DNA from 4 places in the Paenibacillus sp. J31R34 genome. Region 1 is predicted to be linked to each of the others. Evidence: riboswitches for the same ligand, from Rfam matches in the RefSeq annotation. Region 1 holds a riboswitch; each other region holds the start of a gene.
The links. Region 1 has a riboswitch for cyclic di-GMP ahead of AC50YG_RS10015 (methyl-accepting chemotaxis protein). Riboswitches for the same ligand answer to the same signal wherever they lie in the genome.
Positions count from the first base shown of each region.

Region 2: linked by a shared signal. The riboswitch ahead of AC50YG_RS13220 (methyl-accepting chemotaxis protein) and the one ahead of AC50YG_RS10015 (methyl-accepting chemotaxis protein) in region 1 are both predicted to bind cyclic di-GMP.
Region 3: linked by a shared signal. The riboswitch ahead of AC50YG_RS25460 (transglutaminase-like domain-containing protein) and the one ahead of AC50YG_RS10015 (methyl-accepting chemotaxis protein) in region 1 are both predicted to bind cyclic di-GMP.
Region 4: linked by a shared signal. The riboswitch ahead of AC50YG_RS06700 (RNA polymerase sigma factor) and the one ahead of AC50YG_RS10015 (methyl-accepting chemotaxis protein) in region 1 are both predicted to bind cyclic di-GMP.

Region 1 covers NZ_JBXENU010000003.1:144,201-148,375, forward strand. The annotation lists gene AC50YG_RS09990 (glycosyltransferase family 2 protein) at 1-497, shown strand, start outside; gene AC50YG_RS09995 (phytoene desaturase family protein) at 473-1,969, shown strand; tRNA gene AC50YG_RS10000 (tRNA-Pro) at 2,182-2,255, opposite strand; tRNA gene AC50YG_RS10005 (tRNA-Thr) at 2,264-2,339, opposite strand; gene AC50YG_RS10010 (YrzA family protein) at 2,454-2,663, opposite strand; cyclic di-GMP riboswitch class I at 2,828-2,911, shown strand; gene AC50YG_RS10015 (methyl-accepting chemotaxis protein) at 3,004-4,175, shown strand, end outside.
Region 2 covers NZ_JBXENU010000004.1:109,346-113,520, forward strand. The annotation lists gene AC50YG_RS13205 (MarR family winged helix-turn-helix transcriptional regulator) at 1-105, opposite strand, end outside; gene AC50YG_RS13210 (GNAT family N-acetyltransferase) at 291-767, shown strand; gene AC50YG_RS13215 (M48 family metallopeptidase) at 771-1,427, shown strand; cyclic di-GMP riboswitch class I at 1,711-1,796, shown strand; gene AC50YG_RS13220 (methyl-accepting chemotaxis protein) at 1,887-3,863, shown strand; gene AC50YG_RS13225 (saccharopine dehydrogenase NADP-binding domain-containing protein) at 4,071-4,175, opposite strand, start outside.
Region 3 covers NZ_JBXENU010000010.1:256,658-260,832, forward strand. The annotation lists gene AC50YG_RS25450 (response regulator) at 1-756, shown strand, start outside; gene AC50YG_RS25455 (hypothetical protein) at 846-1,376, shown strand; cyclic di-GMP riboswitch class I at 1,736-1,821, shown strand; gene AC50YG_RS25460 (transglutaminase-like domain-containing protein) at 1,835-2,647, shown strand; gene AC50YG_RS25465 (SdrD B-like domain-containing protein) at 2,906-4,175, shown strand, end outside.
Region 4 covers NZ_JBXENU010000002.1:263,365-267,539, forward strand. The annotation lists gene AC50YG_RS06685 (hypothetical protein) at 1-7, shown strand, start outside; gene AC50YG_RS06690 (hypothetical protein) at 57-1,103, shown strand; gene AC50YG_RS06695 (DUF5050 domain-containing protein) at 1,156-2,097, shown strand; gene AC50YG_RS06700 (RNA polymerase sigma factor) at 2,257-2,751, opposite strand; cyclic di-GMP riboswitch class I at 2,939-3,036, opposite strand; gene AC50YG_RS06705 (transposase) at 3,434-4,175, shown strand, end outside.

The DNA of each region.
Region 1 (4,175 bases):
TCAAATCCAAGCTGCTCGATGATATGGAGATGGCGCGTGCGGTGAAACGGGCGGGCTTGCCCATGACGCTCGCCGATGTATCGGGGCAGGTGAGCATGCGCATGTATTCAGATGCAGCGGGCGTGTGGAACGGCTACAAGAAAAATATTTTTGCCGGAACGGGTCGCCAAACGGGCCTTCTCGCGGCACTGGGTATATTTTATGTGCTCATCTATTTGCTGCCGCCTGCTATGTTCATAGCAGCTTTGCTTGCTTACGCCGTTTTTTCGGCAGGAACGCTGGCAAGTACGCTTGCCGCCTGCTTGCTGCCGGCCGCGATAGGCTGGCTGCTGGCGCTCATCATTAAAGGGGTGATCGATCATCGCGGCCGCTTGCCAGTGTGGTTTGCTTTATTGCTGCCGGCCGGCATTGTGATGCTCATTGGCATTGCTGCCGCGTCATGGCGTGCAGCGGCGAGCGGGGAGGGGTATGTATGGAAAGGCAGGCGTTATCTATGAAGCGGGTTGTCATCATTGGCGGCGGCATCGGTGGTTTATCAGCGGCGGCCCGCCTTGCGCATGCAGGCTATGCGGTCACTGTGCTGGAGCAGCAGGAGAAAGTGGGAGGCAAGCTCCAGCGTATCCAGCTTGGGGAATATCGCTTTGATCGGGGGCCAAGCACAATAACGATGACGCATGCTTTTCGCAAGGTGTTTGTTTCAGTAGGCCGCCGCATCGAGGATTATATTGATTTTTATCGACTGGAGCATGGAACGCGCAACTGCTTTGCAGATGGCTCGGTCGTGGATTTATCCGCTGACCCGGCCGTGATGGAGGAGCAAATTTCCTGCTATAGTCCGGAGGATGCGCGGCGGTATCGGGCTTTTATGGCCGAGGCAGCGGTGATGTATAAACAGGCGGAGCGTCATTTTATGAACAAAATGATGGTTTCCTGGCAGGATAAGCTGAGTCCTGGGCTAGCGGCAGCATTTGTCCGCATTCGCCCGCTGACGAAGCTGTCCGTGCTGCTGCGCCGTTATTTCCGTCATCCCAACACGCTGGCCTTGTTTGGACGTTATGCGACCTATGTCGGCTCGGCCCCTGATCGGGCGCCAGCCATCTTCGCGATGCTGCCGCATGTGGAGGCGGAGCTTGGCATTTTCGGTGTTCGTGGCGGCACGTACAGCATTGTTGAAGGACTTCGCCAGCTGGCGGAAGAAATGGGGGCGGAAATATACACCTCGACACGTGTACAGCGCATTGTTGCCAGTGGCGGCCGTGTAAGCGGGGTAGAGACGGACGGCGGTTTTGTGCCAGCTGATCTGGTTCTCGCGAACGGTGATGTGCTGTCCGTATGCCGAGATTTGCTCGGCGAGCAGCTGCGGCCCGCGATGACAGACCGCAAAATAGCAAGCTACGAGCCTTCGCTGTCCGGCTTTGTCACTCTTGCCGGCATTCGCAGACGTTATGATAAGCTGCTGCATCATACTGTATTTTATCCGCAGCGGTATGGGGAAGAATTTGAGGCGATTTTCGAGCGCCGCGTGGCGCCATCTAATCCTGCGATCTATTTATGCTGCTCCGCCTATTCAGAACCGGACATGGCGCCGGAAGGCGGCAGCAACCTGTTTATTTTGGCGAATGCCCCTTATACGTCGGACGCTTGGAGCTGGGAGAGGGAGGCGGAGCGTTATCAGGGACGTCTGTTGAAGCAGTTAGCTGCCTATGGCTTGGAGGGACTAGACCTTAATACGGAGCAGCTTGCTGCTTATACGCCGGAGGATCTTGAGCGGGATACGTCAGCATTTCGCGGCGCCATCTATGGCATTTCCTCGAATTCAGCGAAGCAGACGTTTATGCGGCCGTCCAATCGTGCGGATTTGCGTGGACTATGGTTTGCAGGTGGAACGACCCATCCCGGCGGAGGAACGCCGATGGTTGCCATGTCAGGGCTGCTCACCGCAGAGGCGATGATTCGGCAGCATTCTTGAGAGAAACTAATGGTGCAAAAGAAAAGCCGCACTTGGCTGGGTGCAGTAATGCATCCAGCCAAGCGCGGCTTATTTTTAAAAATATAGGAAAGGATAGGATTGTTCCATCCATTCTCTATATTTCTCGGAATGAAACGCAAACTAAAAAGGGTCAAATAAAATAAAAAACCCTTCTAGGATTAGAGGGCCTGCTTGAAACAACTTATTAAATATCGGGACGACACGATTTGAACATGCGACCCCCTGGTCCCAAACCAGGTGCTCTACCAAGCTGAGCTACGTCCCGAGAAAAAATGGTGCCGTCGAGAGGACTTGAACCCCCAACCTACTGATTACAAGTCAGTTGCTCTACCAGTTGAGCTACAACGGCGTGGTTATGAATCGGACACAAGATGTATTATGCCACAGAACTTTAGGAGGATGCAATACCTTTTTTTAATTTTTCGAAAAAAAATTCGGGCAGCAGTCAAATGCCCGAATCGGCCTATTTTTTAACTTTAAAATGAACGACTGCGCTGTACAGCATTTTCCCGCGATCGGGATGAAAGACCGCATGATGGCTAATGGCGTGAACTTGTAAAAGTAGTGCCTTATTCGCTTCAATTTGCTGGTCAATATGCTTCTCCAGCGTTCGTAAGTCAAAAGCCTCAAAAAATTCGATTTTATCCTCAATTAAATCTAATCGGAAATCCATCATTAACCCCCTCAAATCTCTTGCATGCCTAGCTTTCGTTAATAGTATAACGTTGTTCAGAACTAGTTTCAAAGTATCATGTCAGCTAATCACGCTTTTTGTAATTTACAAAAGGGTTTCCCTAAATTATACTTTAAAAGTGTCGAAATAAATAGAAAATTACATACTGAAAAAGGCAAACTTATTGAAAAATAAGGGCGCAAAGTTATGGGCCTAAGGTATTAAGCTATGGCTGCCAAACTACCGGTACAGGACTATAGGCTGATTCAGCTATTCAACTCGTAACGGTGGTTGAATAGCTTTTGTTTTTTTTCAGTGTATTAGGAGAGATGGAGAGAAAATGGCGATTAACCGATTGAAAGAGGCAAAATGGTTAAAATGGACATCAAGAATTTCTGATTTCTTGAAGAGACAAAAGGTTACAACGAAGCTACTGTTCATCACTTCATTAATTACATTGTTTAATGTGGTGGCTGGTGGTTGGATTTTTATGCAAAATGCTTCGGTTAGAAGTGCAGTGAACGCTTCAAATGAGCTTCAGGAGGCCAAAAAAGAATATCAAGGTGTATCGGATTCAATGCTGCGCACGCTGCTTTCAATGATTGATGCGGTAGAAAACGGCAGCACCGGCGATGATGGCATCAATTTGGCGCTTAAGACGATGCCCGAGCGGGTAGAACATCTGAAGGTTACACTAGAGTCGCTGGATGCGAAATATCCTCACGGAGATAATGGCAACGCCTATTCGAACCAAGGCAATGTGTTTGGGCTTGCTCTGGAGCAGCTTAATAAAGAAAACGGCAATCACAGCCTGCTCTCGATTGAAGACCGTTCCGCCAAGGTCAAACAGCTTGTCAGTACATATACGATTGTTCTCAGCTTTGCGAATGAAACGGTAGAAAAATGGCTTGAAGTGGATTCGGTTGCAACACAAGATGCATTGAACAGAAGTCTTGCGGCTGCCAATACGATTATTATAATCAATATTGTGCTGCTTGCCGTTTTGCCGTTCATCATGTCCTATTCGTTAAGCCGAAATGTGAAAAAAGGCATCGTTGGCTTAATGAATCGAATTGCCTCCTATCAAAATAACGATTTTACCTATGATGGGAAGCTGGATCGCCAAGATGAATTTGGTCAAATTGACCGTTCGCTGGAGCAAATGGGAAGTGCGCTTCGCGACACGCTTCGTTCGACTATGGATGTAAGTACGGTTGTTCTGCAAGCCTCGCGCAATATGGGAGATATGATTGTTCGCAATCAGAATGCTTCCGAGCAGGTGAAAGAAGAGATTGGCAATGGCAAAACGATTTTGATGACCCAGTATGATGATGCTACTTCGATCTCGGCCGTAACGGAGCAAATATCGGCAAGCTCGCAGCAAATTGCAGCTTCAACCGAATATATTAACCGCGATATGAAAGAAATGAGAGAGTCGTCGCGCACAGGCTCCACCGATATGAAGGGCGTCGTGCAAATGGTCAATCAGACGGTGCAGCAATTTTCCCGAGT
Region 2 (4,175 bases), on a different contig from region 1:
TTGCTCTACCGTTAGCCCGTACGCTTCCAACTTCTTATTGACGTTGAGCTTCATCATTAGTCCGATCATACGAAATTTATGCTGCAGGTTGCGGTCTTGCTGCATGCTTATCACCTTCTGTTAAAATGAATTAGAAATCTAATTGTTAGATGTCTAATTAAATATATCGTGATGGATTTCGGTTGTCAAATCGTTTTTATTATTTTTTAATTCATCGATTATGGTATGATAACGGTCACGAGTCAGAGCGACTAGAAGATAAGCTTCCAGACAAAAAGGAGATTAAAATCATGTCTAGCATTACAGCCAAACCATTTGATAAAGAAATGCAGAACACACTCGGCGAGATTACGACGACCTACCATGCAAGCGAATTGAGCAAGAAGGACCCATCGGAGCTGCCGGAAAACATTTATGTGATTGAAGACAAAGAGACGATGGTTGGCTATGGCGTCATTTGGGAATATGCAAGCGGCAAGCAGCTCATCGAAAAAGCGGAAAAGGATTATTTTAGCGATGACGAAAAATATTTGGAAAAGGACTTTTATATCGACATTAAAAATAAAAAGGATTTTGTTTTTATAGAAGTGCTGGATGTGCTGAAGGAATATGAAGGCAAAGGGCAAGCGGCATCCTTTATCAACTGGCTTAAAGCGAAATATCCGAAAAAGAGAATGTATGTGTACACACTGGATAAAACGCGCAACTTCTGGTTTAAGCAAGACTTTGAAGTGCTCGGCACAACAGCCTGGATGACCTATAACTAGCCGATGAACATTGAATTTGAAAATCAAACGATATCGTTTCATGTTCAATATGGCAATCGTGAAAAGAAAATATCGATTCAAATCGAGCCATCAGGCTTCATTACGGTAAAAGCGCCGAAAGCGGCAAGTGAAGAGGTCATTAAACGAGCTGTCGAGCGGCATGGGAAATGGATTTTGCAGCAAACGCAGCATCTTGCGGAGGCTACTAAAGCGCCGCAAACGAAGCAATACCAAGATACAGAGAAATTCCTCTACCTTGGCAAAGAGCATTTGCTGCATGAATTAATCAAGACAGATGGATTAACTGAGGAGGAGCTTCGGAAAAACCTCAAGAAGTTTTATTTTTCAAGCTGCAAAAAATTAATAGGGGAACGTCTACCTATTTATCAGGCGCAGCTGAAAATAAAGCCCAAAACGGTTGAGATCGTAGAGTCCTCGACGAAGTGGGGAAGCTGCAGCTCCAGCAAGCATTTAACCTTTAACTATCGTTTGGCGATGGCTCCAATTGATGTGATTGATTACGTCATTATCCATGAGCTTTGCCATCTGTTTCATATGAATCATGACCGATCCTTTTGGCGGCGCGTAGGCAGTCTTATGCCGGATTATAAAGAAAAAGAACAGTATTTGGCCAGATATGGCGGCTTCATGACGCTCTAACGCTGGGCAGTCAAAGAGAACGTCCTAATGGTTGTCGAGTCCGAAGTGCCTGGGGTGCCCCAGCCCCAGCCCCAGCCCCAGCCCCCGACCTGGTTTCATCGTTACCCCTCTAATCTTACTTTTGCAAGCTCCTCTATATCCTTCAATTTCCCCGTTGATTGCAAAAAAACCTTCATTGGCTCATCAGCACTGTATTTTTTGGATAAATATGTAAGTTTTAAAGAGTTCTAATAAATAATTAATGTGTAACTATAAAAGTTCAGTGTCATTTTACCGATATTCTTTTCTGTAAAGGCGAACTCGCTGAAAGGTGGGGACGCAGAGCTTCGGATCTAATGAGCTAAGCGCGATGCTAGCCGGGTCGCCGAATAAGGAAGGGGTATGTGTACGCAAATCCAGTCTATTCGGCCCGGATTTTTTTCGTATTCAAAAATTTATGAAGGAAAATGAGTGATTACCATGAAACTAACCATCAAAAGCAGCCTGATTACCACTCTATTAATGACAGTATCGCTAAGCTGTGTGTCTTTCCTTGGCTATGATAAGGCCAAAACGACATTGGAGGCAAACTTTAAGAAGCAGGCGGAGCAGCAGCTGACTGTTGTTCAGAACTACATCGATATTTGGATTCAGGGCACACAGGCCAAATACGAGGCATTAAGTCAGTCCGATGACGTGAGAAACAGAGATATTCCTGAAATTCTCGCATACAGCAACCGAATGACGGAGATTACTGATAACCCGGACGAATTTGCATTTATTGCACCTGATGGCACGCTTTATTTGCCGGGAGCAACGGTTAGTGTCAAGGATTACCCGCATTTTCAAAGGGCGATCAACGGTGAGAACGTCACCATTGATCCGGTAGGCTCAAAGTCTCCCGGGGTGGAGGGAACTCCAATTGTGCTTACGGCTACTCCTGTAAGGGACGACCAAGGTAATATTGTTGGAGTCGGCAATGGAGGTCAGCCTATTCAGGACTTGATTGATCTCATCTCCAAAGTGAAATTGGGACAAAGCGGTCATGCGATTGTTTATACAAAGGATGGCACGGTTGTGGCCAGTGAAAAACCCGAAGAGACCCTACAGAAAAATATGGCCGATTACGAGAATGAGACGCTAAATAAAATTGTAACGGACAGCACGAATGGCGACGCGGGTTTGGCTGAAGCCGTCATTAACGGCTCGGAGCATATGATCGTTTATGGGAAATCTGGCATGATGGATTGGGGCATAGCGATTTTGGTTCCCAAAAGTGAAGCCTATGCTGAAGCCAACGCCTTGTTGCGGTTTTCGATTTTTGTAACAATCGTGTGCCTTCTGGTTTCCGCAGCAATCATCTATACGGTCATGCGCAAAACGTTAAAGCCGCTTTCCGTCATGAACGAAAAGCTGCAAGGGCTCTCCGCCAGCGAAGGCGACTTGTCCTCCAGGCTGACATTTGAAACGAAGGATGAAATCGGCGAGCTTTCCAGAAGTTTTAACGGGATGCTTGAAAATCTGCAAGGGCTGATCATTTCTATTTTGGATAAGGGACAGATTGTTGCCAGCTCATCGTCGCATCTATTGGGCAATCTGGATCAAATATCATCTACCGTTCAGCAAACCACTACAAATATTCAGCAAGCAAATGTCGGATTGCAGGGCCAAATGATGGGATATGAAAGGAATTTGGGGTTAATTGGTGAAATTGGTGAAGGGGTATATGGCATTTTGAATACATCCAATCAAACCTCCGGCATAGCCGCAGAGGCTTCCCAAGGAGCAAAAACAGGCAATGAAGCCGTTGGTGGCTTGGCCAATCAGATGGACTCCATCCAACAGACGGTTAAAGAAGCCGCAGCAGTCATTAAGCAATTGGGCGAGCGTTCGGAGGAGATTGGCGACATTACGTCCGTCATTACATCAATTGCTTCCCAAACAAACATTCTGGCGCTCAACGCTTCAATCGAGGCTGTCAGAGCGGGAGTTCATGGAAAAGGGTTTGCGGTAGTGGCGGAAGAAATTCGCAAGCTTGCGGAGAAATCTACAGAATCCTCCAATCAGATTGCGAATCTCATTCATCAGGTACAAGCTGACACTACCCATGCAGTGGGGACAATGGACAAAGGCACAGGTGAAGTTGCGCTTGGTTTGGAGCAAGTGGGGAAGGTTGGCGTTTTATTCCAGACGCTAGTGACGACAACGACGGACGTATCCATTCATATGGAGAGGATTGCCGCCGCCGCCGACCGGTTAAATGCAAATACAGAGCGTGTGGAATCCGAGATTAAAGAAAGTGTGCAAATCGGCAAAAACTCATCCCAAAGCTTTGAGACGATTGCCGCCATGTCGGAAGAGCAGCTTGCCTCCATTATGGAAATAAACAGCTCTGTGGAACAACTGACACGCACAGCGGATGAGCTAAAAACGATGCTTAACCGATTTAATGTTTAGTTCAATTACAACGAGGCTATGTCCAAGGTTGACATCCTGTCGCTAAGGCAGGGCCTTTTTTTTGCCACTGGGAAGCTAACGATCGTTAGCTTCCCAGTGGCAGGGATGCAGCGTGGTAGCATTGTTGATTAATAAGCGAAATTTTGAGAATGCGAACACGGGGATAGGTTCGGTTTAGCGGGTACAGCGGCTTCATGACGCTCTAATTTAGTAGGAGACAAGCACGCCATATTGTTTGAAAAAGCCGATAATCGCAGCTGCGTCCATCCGCGAATCCGGCAGCTCTTCTGGATAATAAACGCCGGGAGCGAG
Region 3 (4,175 bases), on a different contig from region 1:
AATGAGGAGCAGCATCTGGTTTTGCAGCTATTGGGGCAGTTCAGTGTGGAGTTTTCCGGGAAAAAGGATGCAGCCATAAGGTGGCGCACAACGAAGGCGCAGGAGTTGTTTCTGTATTTGCTCCAGCATCGCGAACAGCTTGTAAGAAAATCGATATTAATCGATTTGCTATGGCCCGATAATGGGACGGAAAAAATATATGCCCAGCTGTATACGACGGTGTACCACATTAGGAAAACGCTAGATCAGTTTGGAAAGTGTTTTCACATTGCCAATACAACAGAAGGATACATATTGACGCTGAATCAGGTTGTGCTCGATGTAGAGGAATGGGAGCGGGGCATTGCCGCCGCACCGCCGCTAGCGGCTGCAACGCTTGCGGAATACGAAGAGGCTATGAATCTTTATAGAGGCGATTATTTAAAGGATTATGATTATTGGTGGGCGGAGAGCGAGCGCCAGCGGCTGAAACGGTTATGGCTGAATACTTCCTATCGATTGGAAGAATGGCATGTCGAGCATGGTCAGCTGGATAAAGCGATTGCCGGATATATTCGGATTATCGAGGAGCATGCGCAAGCGGAAGAGGCTTATTTTGCCTTAATGCAGCTGTATGCGTCCAAAGGAAATCATCTTATGGTTAATCAGCAGTACAATGTTTTAACCGCCGCGCTGATAGAAGAATTGAACGAGCAGCCAAGCGCGTACATTACAGAATGGTATAAAGAGTGGAAAAGCAGCGTTAGCGCGTTGTAGGGGCTATTTTGTAAATTTTCCGAGATTAAACAGGGATTTTGTCGAGAAATTGTAGAGTTGCCTTATTTATAATGGAGGAGCAGGTGAAAATGAAGACGGACAAGCTTTACGGGCTTCATTTTCAAAAAATAGCATGTTCAAAGGAATGGTTGAAGAAGATGATGATAACCGAGAAACGGCAAATAAACGTCATTCGCCATTTTCGCTATCCTGAGCTGGCTTGCTGTATAAGCGAGGGAGCCCAGCACCTACGACAGCTGAATTTAAATCAAATGACCGATTACACGATCGTTCGAGGCTTTTATACCCATCATCGAGGTCATTTTATTGGGATTACAGCTACTTCTGAGGGGCCTTTGTTTTTCTATGACAAGCAATATTTTCAGCTTTCGGAAGGGAAATTTATGATTGCTCTGGAGCATGACGACAAGCGAAACACGTTCTCTTTTTGGTGGGATGGGGTAGAAATATGTCGCCTGAACTATCAGCGGCAGCTTTATCAGTACAATGAGGGAATCGTGGATGACGGTATTCGTGATTTTTTTGCTTGGCTTTATTTGTCGACAGGACCGAGAAAGTTTTGGAGATTTCAAAAATTTTACACGGTCAAAAGCAGCTAAACGCTGGTTCGGGTATCAGAATTTTATCAGCCGAAAAAGGATTGATAAAACGCATGATGGAGCTGAAGTGGGATGGGCGCTGAACATTTGAAAGAGTTTCAAAGCTTGAAGCATGAGGATGAAATGCGGTATATGCTCCTGCTAAGGGATGTAAAGGGCATGCTTAAAGAGCGGAAAGAAGAGCCTTTTATGAAACGGTTAAAGCGGAGATGGATGAAGAGAGGCCAGAAAATACAAGCCTCAGCCTGGAAATAAAAAAGGTTTAACGTATTGTTTGTTGCAAATAATGGGTATATACTAGAGATAATCATAGTTTAATATAAGGTAGTTCTTCTACCTAACATCACTTACAAAACTTTACACGATAACGGCAAACCTGTCGAAAGGCAGGGACGCAAAGCTAAAGGGCCTTCTCTATTATTTAGATGGCAGCCTAGCCACCGAAGGGAGTTTTTTTTATGCGCAAAAGTTTAACGGTTATGATTTTGCTTGCATTGATACTGTCCGTGTTCCCGCAAGCAACTGCTCAAGTGGCAGCAGCTGGGACAAGCTGGCTCGATGAATCCAATGTGGATAAAGGAAGCATCGGTATTCGTTATGAGGTTAAGTCGGGCGTAGATACAAGGCTGGTTGTAGCCAAAGACGGCAAAAATTATACGTATGCGCTCCGGGCAAACCAGACAGAAGAGTGGTTCGCGCTTCAACTGGGCAATGGAGACTATACGATTACATTATTGGAGAACGTCAGTGGAACCAATAAATATAGAGCAGTTCAAACAGGCAAAGTTACCTTGAATTTGAGTGACAGCAGCCTTGTCTATTTAAACTCCATTCAAAATATTGACTGGAGCAGCAACAGCAAAGCGGTCAAGAAAGCATTGGAGCTGACTAAGGGTAAAAAGACGGATACCGAGAAGGTAACGGCAATTTACAAATATATTGTGGCGAATATTTCTTATGATCATCAGCTTGCAGCTAAGGTGACCAACGATTATTTGCCTCAAATCGATCGTACGTTTAGTTCACAGAAAGACATTTGCTACGGTTATGCTGCATTAATGGCGGGCATGCTTCGCAGCTTGGACATTCCGGCCAAGATGGTGACGGGCAAAGCGTCCGATGTATCGAACTATCATGCTTGGAATGAAGTATATTTGGACGGCAAATGGATCACGATCGATACGACGCTTGATGCTGGCATGAAGAACAGCAAGAAAGCGGGCAAAATGATTAAAGACAGCTCGCGCTATATAGCTGCTAAAGTTTATTAAACGGATTTAAACACATATAAATCAATAGGTACGTACAGAAGCTTCGTCTATCCTTCAAGGGATGGACGGAGCTTTTTTTGTTGTTATTTAGGCTGTCGAATGAAGGGGATGCTTGTAAAGTTTTTGTACAGTTGGGCTAGATATAATTTTCTTATTTGAATGTAAGGAGGGAGAGGATGGAGAAAGACTTGGCTTTCGTGAGGTAATCACAACAATAGAACAACTAGACAAGATAGAGAAAAAGAGAGGATTGATAAGATGCCCGCAAGTAGACAGAGAGCGATCAGGCAAAAGATTTCCTGGATTATGCTGCTCGTTTTGCTGCTGCAAGCCGCATTCCAGCCATTCGCAGCTCCAATACAGGCAGCAGGTCCGATTACAGGACTAACTTTTACAAAGACAGCCAGTGTGAACACCGTTAATGTAGGCGATACCTTCAAGTATACCATCTTGTATCAGGCGGATGGCGCGACTCATGTTGGTAAGAACGTAACGATTGTTGATACTGTACCGGCACAATTTGAAATTGTGGATGGCTGGGAGGATGGAGGCTGGGATACGAAAAACGGCCAAACCCTTACGGTTAATGCACATCCACTGCCTTCCGGTACTTCGGTAAAGCTGGAAATTCCAGTGAAAGCGAAGCCGACTGGCTCAAGTTCGGTTGTTCCTACGACGAATACGGCGACGATTACACTCGTTGATTCAGCGGAAAGTACAACAGCATCGGCGAATGTAACGATTAACGCGGACCCAAATCCAGTAGCTACACCAACGCCTACAGCAACACCGACGGCGACACCAACTGCCTCAACCTATGACAAATGGTGGGCTTACAAAAGCCAAGACACTGGATTTGGCGGCGGAGTTCCGATTATTGGCGGAGCGGTTGAGTATACGGTAGGCATTAAAGGCGAAGCGGGCAATACGAATCCTGGCAGCTTGAAATATGCGACGTTAGTCGATACGCTGCCGCCAGATGCCGTATATGTGAGCTCAACAGAAAGTGGCGTCTATGATTCAACGGCTCGTACGATCACTTGGTCGAACATTGAGCTGGCTTCCGGACAATCTTTTGAAGCAAAAGTATCGGTCACATTCCCTGACGATTTAGGGTATGGTCATCCGACCGGAACACCGCTTGAGCGCAAAAACAACGTTGAAATTTTGAGCGGCTATACACTCGAGGGTGACGGGGCAGTTACTGATCCTGACGCTGATGTGACAACTAAATTCGGAGAGCCGGTATCTGGCGTTTCCGGTTTAACCAAGTCACGCGTTTACCAGTATCGCTGGCATGGCCAAACCCAGAAGTTCAACATCGGCGGCATCAGCAATACAGGGACAAATGTAAATACGTCTTTGTCGAACCTGGTACTGACTGATGTGCTGCCTGTGGAAATGGATTACAGCAGCATTAAAATGCCAAATGTTTTTACATCCCAGCTTCGTTATAAAACAAGCGATGGCGTGACTGAAACTTGGCATGCGTATAGCGGCAGTCTTGCGCCTAACGGCACAATTACAG
Region 4 (4,175 bases), on a different contig from region 1:
TTCTTAACAAAAGAATGCGACCATCTGCACGCCTTACTATACGAGGGGGTATGATCATGACCAAATTGCTGCTTTTTGAGCTTAGAAAAATTCCACTTGTATTTTTGTTGCTTAGTTTGCTTATTATGTTGATGTTCAAGGGAGTAGTAGCCACTGCATATTACAATGATCATGATAAAGAATGGAGACAAACTTACTCCAACTATCTTACTTACGCGCTAGAGCACGACATTAATATTGTAGAAAAAGAACTAAGTGCAGTTAGAGGGAATTTCAGCCAATATAGTGCTGAAGTAGAAGCAATTGATACTGTGTTGGAGCAATTAAAAGAACGAGAATACTACGAGATTGTACAAAAAGTGGCTCAAACAGAATCTAGTTACGTCTTTAACATGCCTCCTGATTTCAATAAACTCAGATCGGTCTACGCTTCAAATAATTTACCTGATATAGTGAATGTATTAGGTTATCAGCTTTTCGTTAAACTGAACGAAGTGAACTTTATACCGATTATTATTATTCTAGTTTTCTCCTCGATCTTTAGTATAGAACGCGAAACAGGCATGCAGTCTATAATTAGAGCTACAGGGATGGGATGGGGTAAAATCTTTAAAAACAAACTGGCTTTGACAATAGGAGTCAGTACGTTAATATTCAACATTGGTTATATTTGCGATCTATTAATAACTTTTACCTTATCCGATTTTGGATCAGTAAGCAGTCCCTACCGGAGCATCATCAGTGCGGTGTTGACAAATGATAGCATAGGCATGTTTCTAATCAAGTTTTATATAATTGGTATGCTAAATACTGTATTTATGTCTTGTCTAGTGCTATTGTTGTCCTCACTTTCTAAAAACAGTAGATTAGCGTATTCTATCAATGGCTTAACTTTTGTGGCATTTACGGTTATTGCAACCACGCTAGATAAGCTTGACAAGGCGGCAACTTTGATTTCTGGAAATTTTATAAAATTGTATACTGAAACATCGTTATTAATTGTTTCGAACAGTTCATTAATCGTTGAACAATACACTATAATACTGTTAATCTACATCACGCTTATCCCATTACTCATATATTTTTTGCATAAGACATCTTAAACAAATGATATATATTGCACTAAAACAAAATAATAGATAAGGAGAGGATACTTTGAAAAAAATAATGTGTATAATTTTGGTCATCGTTGCATCTTTTTCATTATTAGGGTGCCAGAAGTCTGATTTCTACACGGAAGATTTTACAGCAATGTTCGGCAATACTTCTGACAATGTAAACCAAGGAGGTCTAATGGCAAGCACAGACGAGTACATATATATTCCTTTAGAGAATGATGTCATAGAAATACGCAAACAAACCGGAAATTCTATAGTACTACAGGATATTGTTGCCGAGTTTGGATATGTCAACGTAGTCAATGGATACTTGTATTATAATGCATTCAATAGCAAAGAAAACAAAAGAGGACTTGTTGTCCGCTCATTGGACGGTAAGTTCTTGAGACAGATATCAAAGATGAGTTACTACCCCTTTGTTGTTTTCGAAGATTGGATATATGCCACCAATCTACGTGGAGGAAATCTTTATAAAATTAACATTAAAAATTCAGAACTTAAGATGCTTGCTGAAGAACCAGTAGAGGAATTCACCTTACATGACAATGGCATATTTTACAGTGACGGTAATAACCTTTATTCAATCAATCTTGATGGGAAAAACAAACAAAAGCTACTTTCCGACATACAGTTAAATTCTTTAACATACAGAAAAAAAGATAATGCCCTTATATTCATAAATTCTTCTGAAGACAATCGAATTTATTTATATAATATAAATACTAAAAAACTTTCTGTCTTAAAAGATGGTGACTATTCGTTTGTCCAAGTATTTGGAAATAACGAAATCGTAACGTTGAATAGATCTGGATTATTACAGTCTTTTTCATTTCCTGACGGACATCTTAATATAGAAATACCGGGAGTCACCAATTTCCAAGTCTTTAACAATACTTTATACTATTTTGATCAATTTAAATCCTTATACAGCATAACTGAACAAAAACATGAACCCACTAAGGTTTATCCATTAGAGTAAGCCACTAGCTAATCAGTAAAACTAAACATGTACTTCGTCCATTTGAAAACACAATCTACTGATACTATCAAGAGCCATTGTTTAACACCATAAAGCACTACTTTGGTAGCGTATTCTTTTAATGATTTTGAATACTTACTTTCGAAATTTAGGATAAAATTAAGCCTCATTTTCAAGCAGCTTTTTCAGCTTATTTTTAGCTCTTTGAACTCGTTTTTTACAAGCCTCTACCGATATGCCAAGCTCCTGTGCCGCCTCAAACATAGTATATTTCTCTATGACTACCTTTTTCAGCAAATTATAATCATCGGCATCCATTAGTTCTGAGTATAACAGATCGACATTATGCGAATTTTTATCTCCCAAGAAGATGTTTTCGTAAACCAAAGATGATACTACTAGGCTGCTTAAAGAGGCTCGGCTTCGAATCATATTCTTTATAACATATTTCAGTGTATTTAATAACCAGCCTCTTGGATTGGGGCTGGTTATTATATGGCCAACTTTATTACATGCTATTCTAAATGTATCCTGTACAGATTCTTCAGCTAACCTTCGGTCCTTCAATGCGCTTTGCGCATATGCTAACAAAGAATTGAACATCTCGAAGTATAGTTCTTCAAAGACTCGTTTCTGAAGATCATTCAAACCCATCTCATTACCATCCCCCAGTAGAGATCAATCGTATTTATTTTCTGTTACACAATGAGTTGGTACATAATCTAATTCTGTTGTTTTTGGTCTAATAGGTTTTGAGAATTCACCGCTTATAATTTTATGGTGGCTATGTTCTCTTATTTCGCCATACGCAAGTATCCTAGCTACGCGGAGCCTTGGTCCCTCCCGCGGCTCGACTGTCATGACATCGTTTCTCCTACCGATGAATTAGACCCGCAGCTTTGCGTCCTCGACTTTCGTAAAGATTTACTTTTTATTCTAACCAAGATTCCTATCCTATTTTCTCATTTTCATCCCTATAGTCTTATATCGGATACAACCCTTTCATTTATTTGAAATTTAAGTTAAATAATTAACTTTTTATAAAAACAGTTCATTAAAACCAATTAAGAAAAAATGAAGACTCCCTCATGTTTGATGTGTCTCACCCGTACCTATTCCTCAGAAAACGAACCTATCGTCACCTGATTGTTTATTTTTCTGCCCAATAAACACAACCTATAGCATTCCGCACAAAAAAAGCGGGGCTGTCCAGAAAGTCAGTGAAAAGTGATTTCTGGCCCCCCATTTTCGTGACATATAAAAAATAAGCACAAAAAAATCGCCAAATCTTGTAGAATGGGAGTTACCACACAACCACTACAGAAAGGGCGATTTTTTGCGTAATCTGATGACTACTACCGAACAGTATACCATGCAGCTTTCACTTCCTCTAGAGGATATTGAAGAAAAAGGGGTGTCGAAACGAAAGCTGGCCCCTACCTTCAAGCCCTACGACAACAAGCAGGCTCAGATGATCTTGGATCTGGAGTTATTTATCCCTGCCCACCATGTGGCTCGTGTCATTGATGAGATGATCGAAGCGCTCCCGGACGAGCAGTTGTTTACTCACTATGTTGGTGGGGGCTGCAGCTCTTACCATCCTAAAATGATGCTTAAGGCGATCCTCTACGGCTACTCGCAAAAGATTTACTCCTGCCGAGGGATTGAGAAGCTGCTGCGCGAAAACCTCCCAGCGATGTGGCTGTCGGCGATGCAGCAGCCGGACTTCCGCACCTTGAATGAATTTCGCGGCGTGCGTATGAAAGCATGCATGGACGAGTTGTTTGAAACGATGATTCAAAAGCTCATCGAAGGCAACTACATTACGATGGAGCAGTACTTTTTAGATGGCACGAAGATCGAAGCCGATGCTAACAAGTATTCGTTCGTGTGGAAAAAATCCACACTGCCCTTTGAAGCAAAGCTGAAAGAGAAGGTGCAGGAGACCCTTGCCCATATTCATACCCTCACGCAGCAAGAAGCTCGCGAGTACGTAGCAGCGAATCCAGATGGGCTTACGGGTCAGCTCGAAGAAGCAGCTGTCGTACTGGAAGAAAAAGTGGCAAACGTAACCGAAC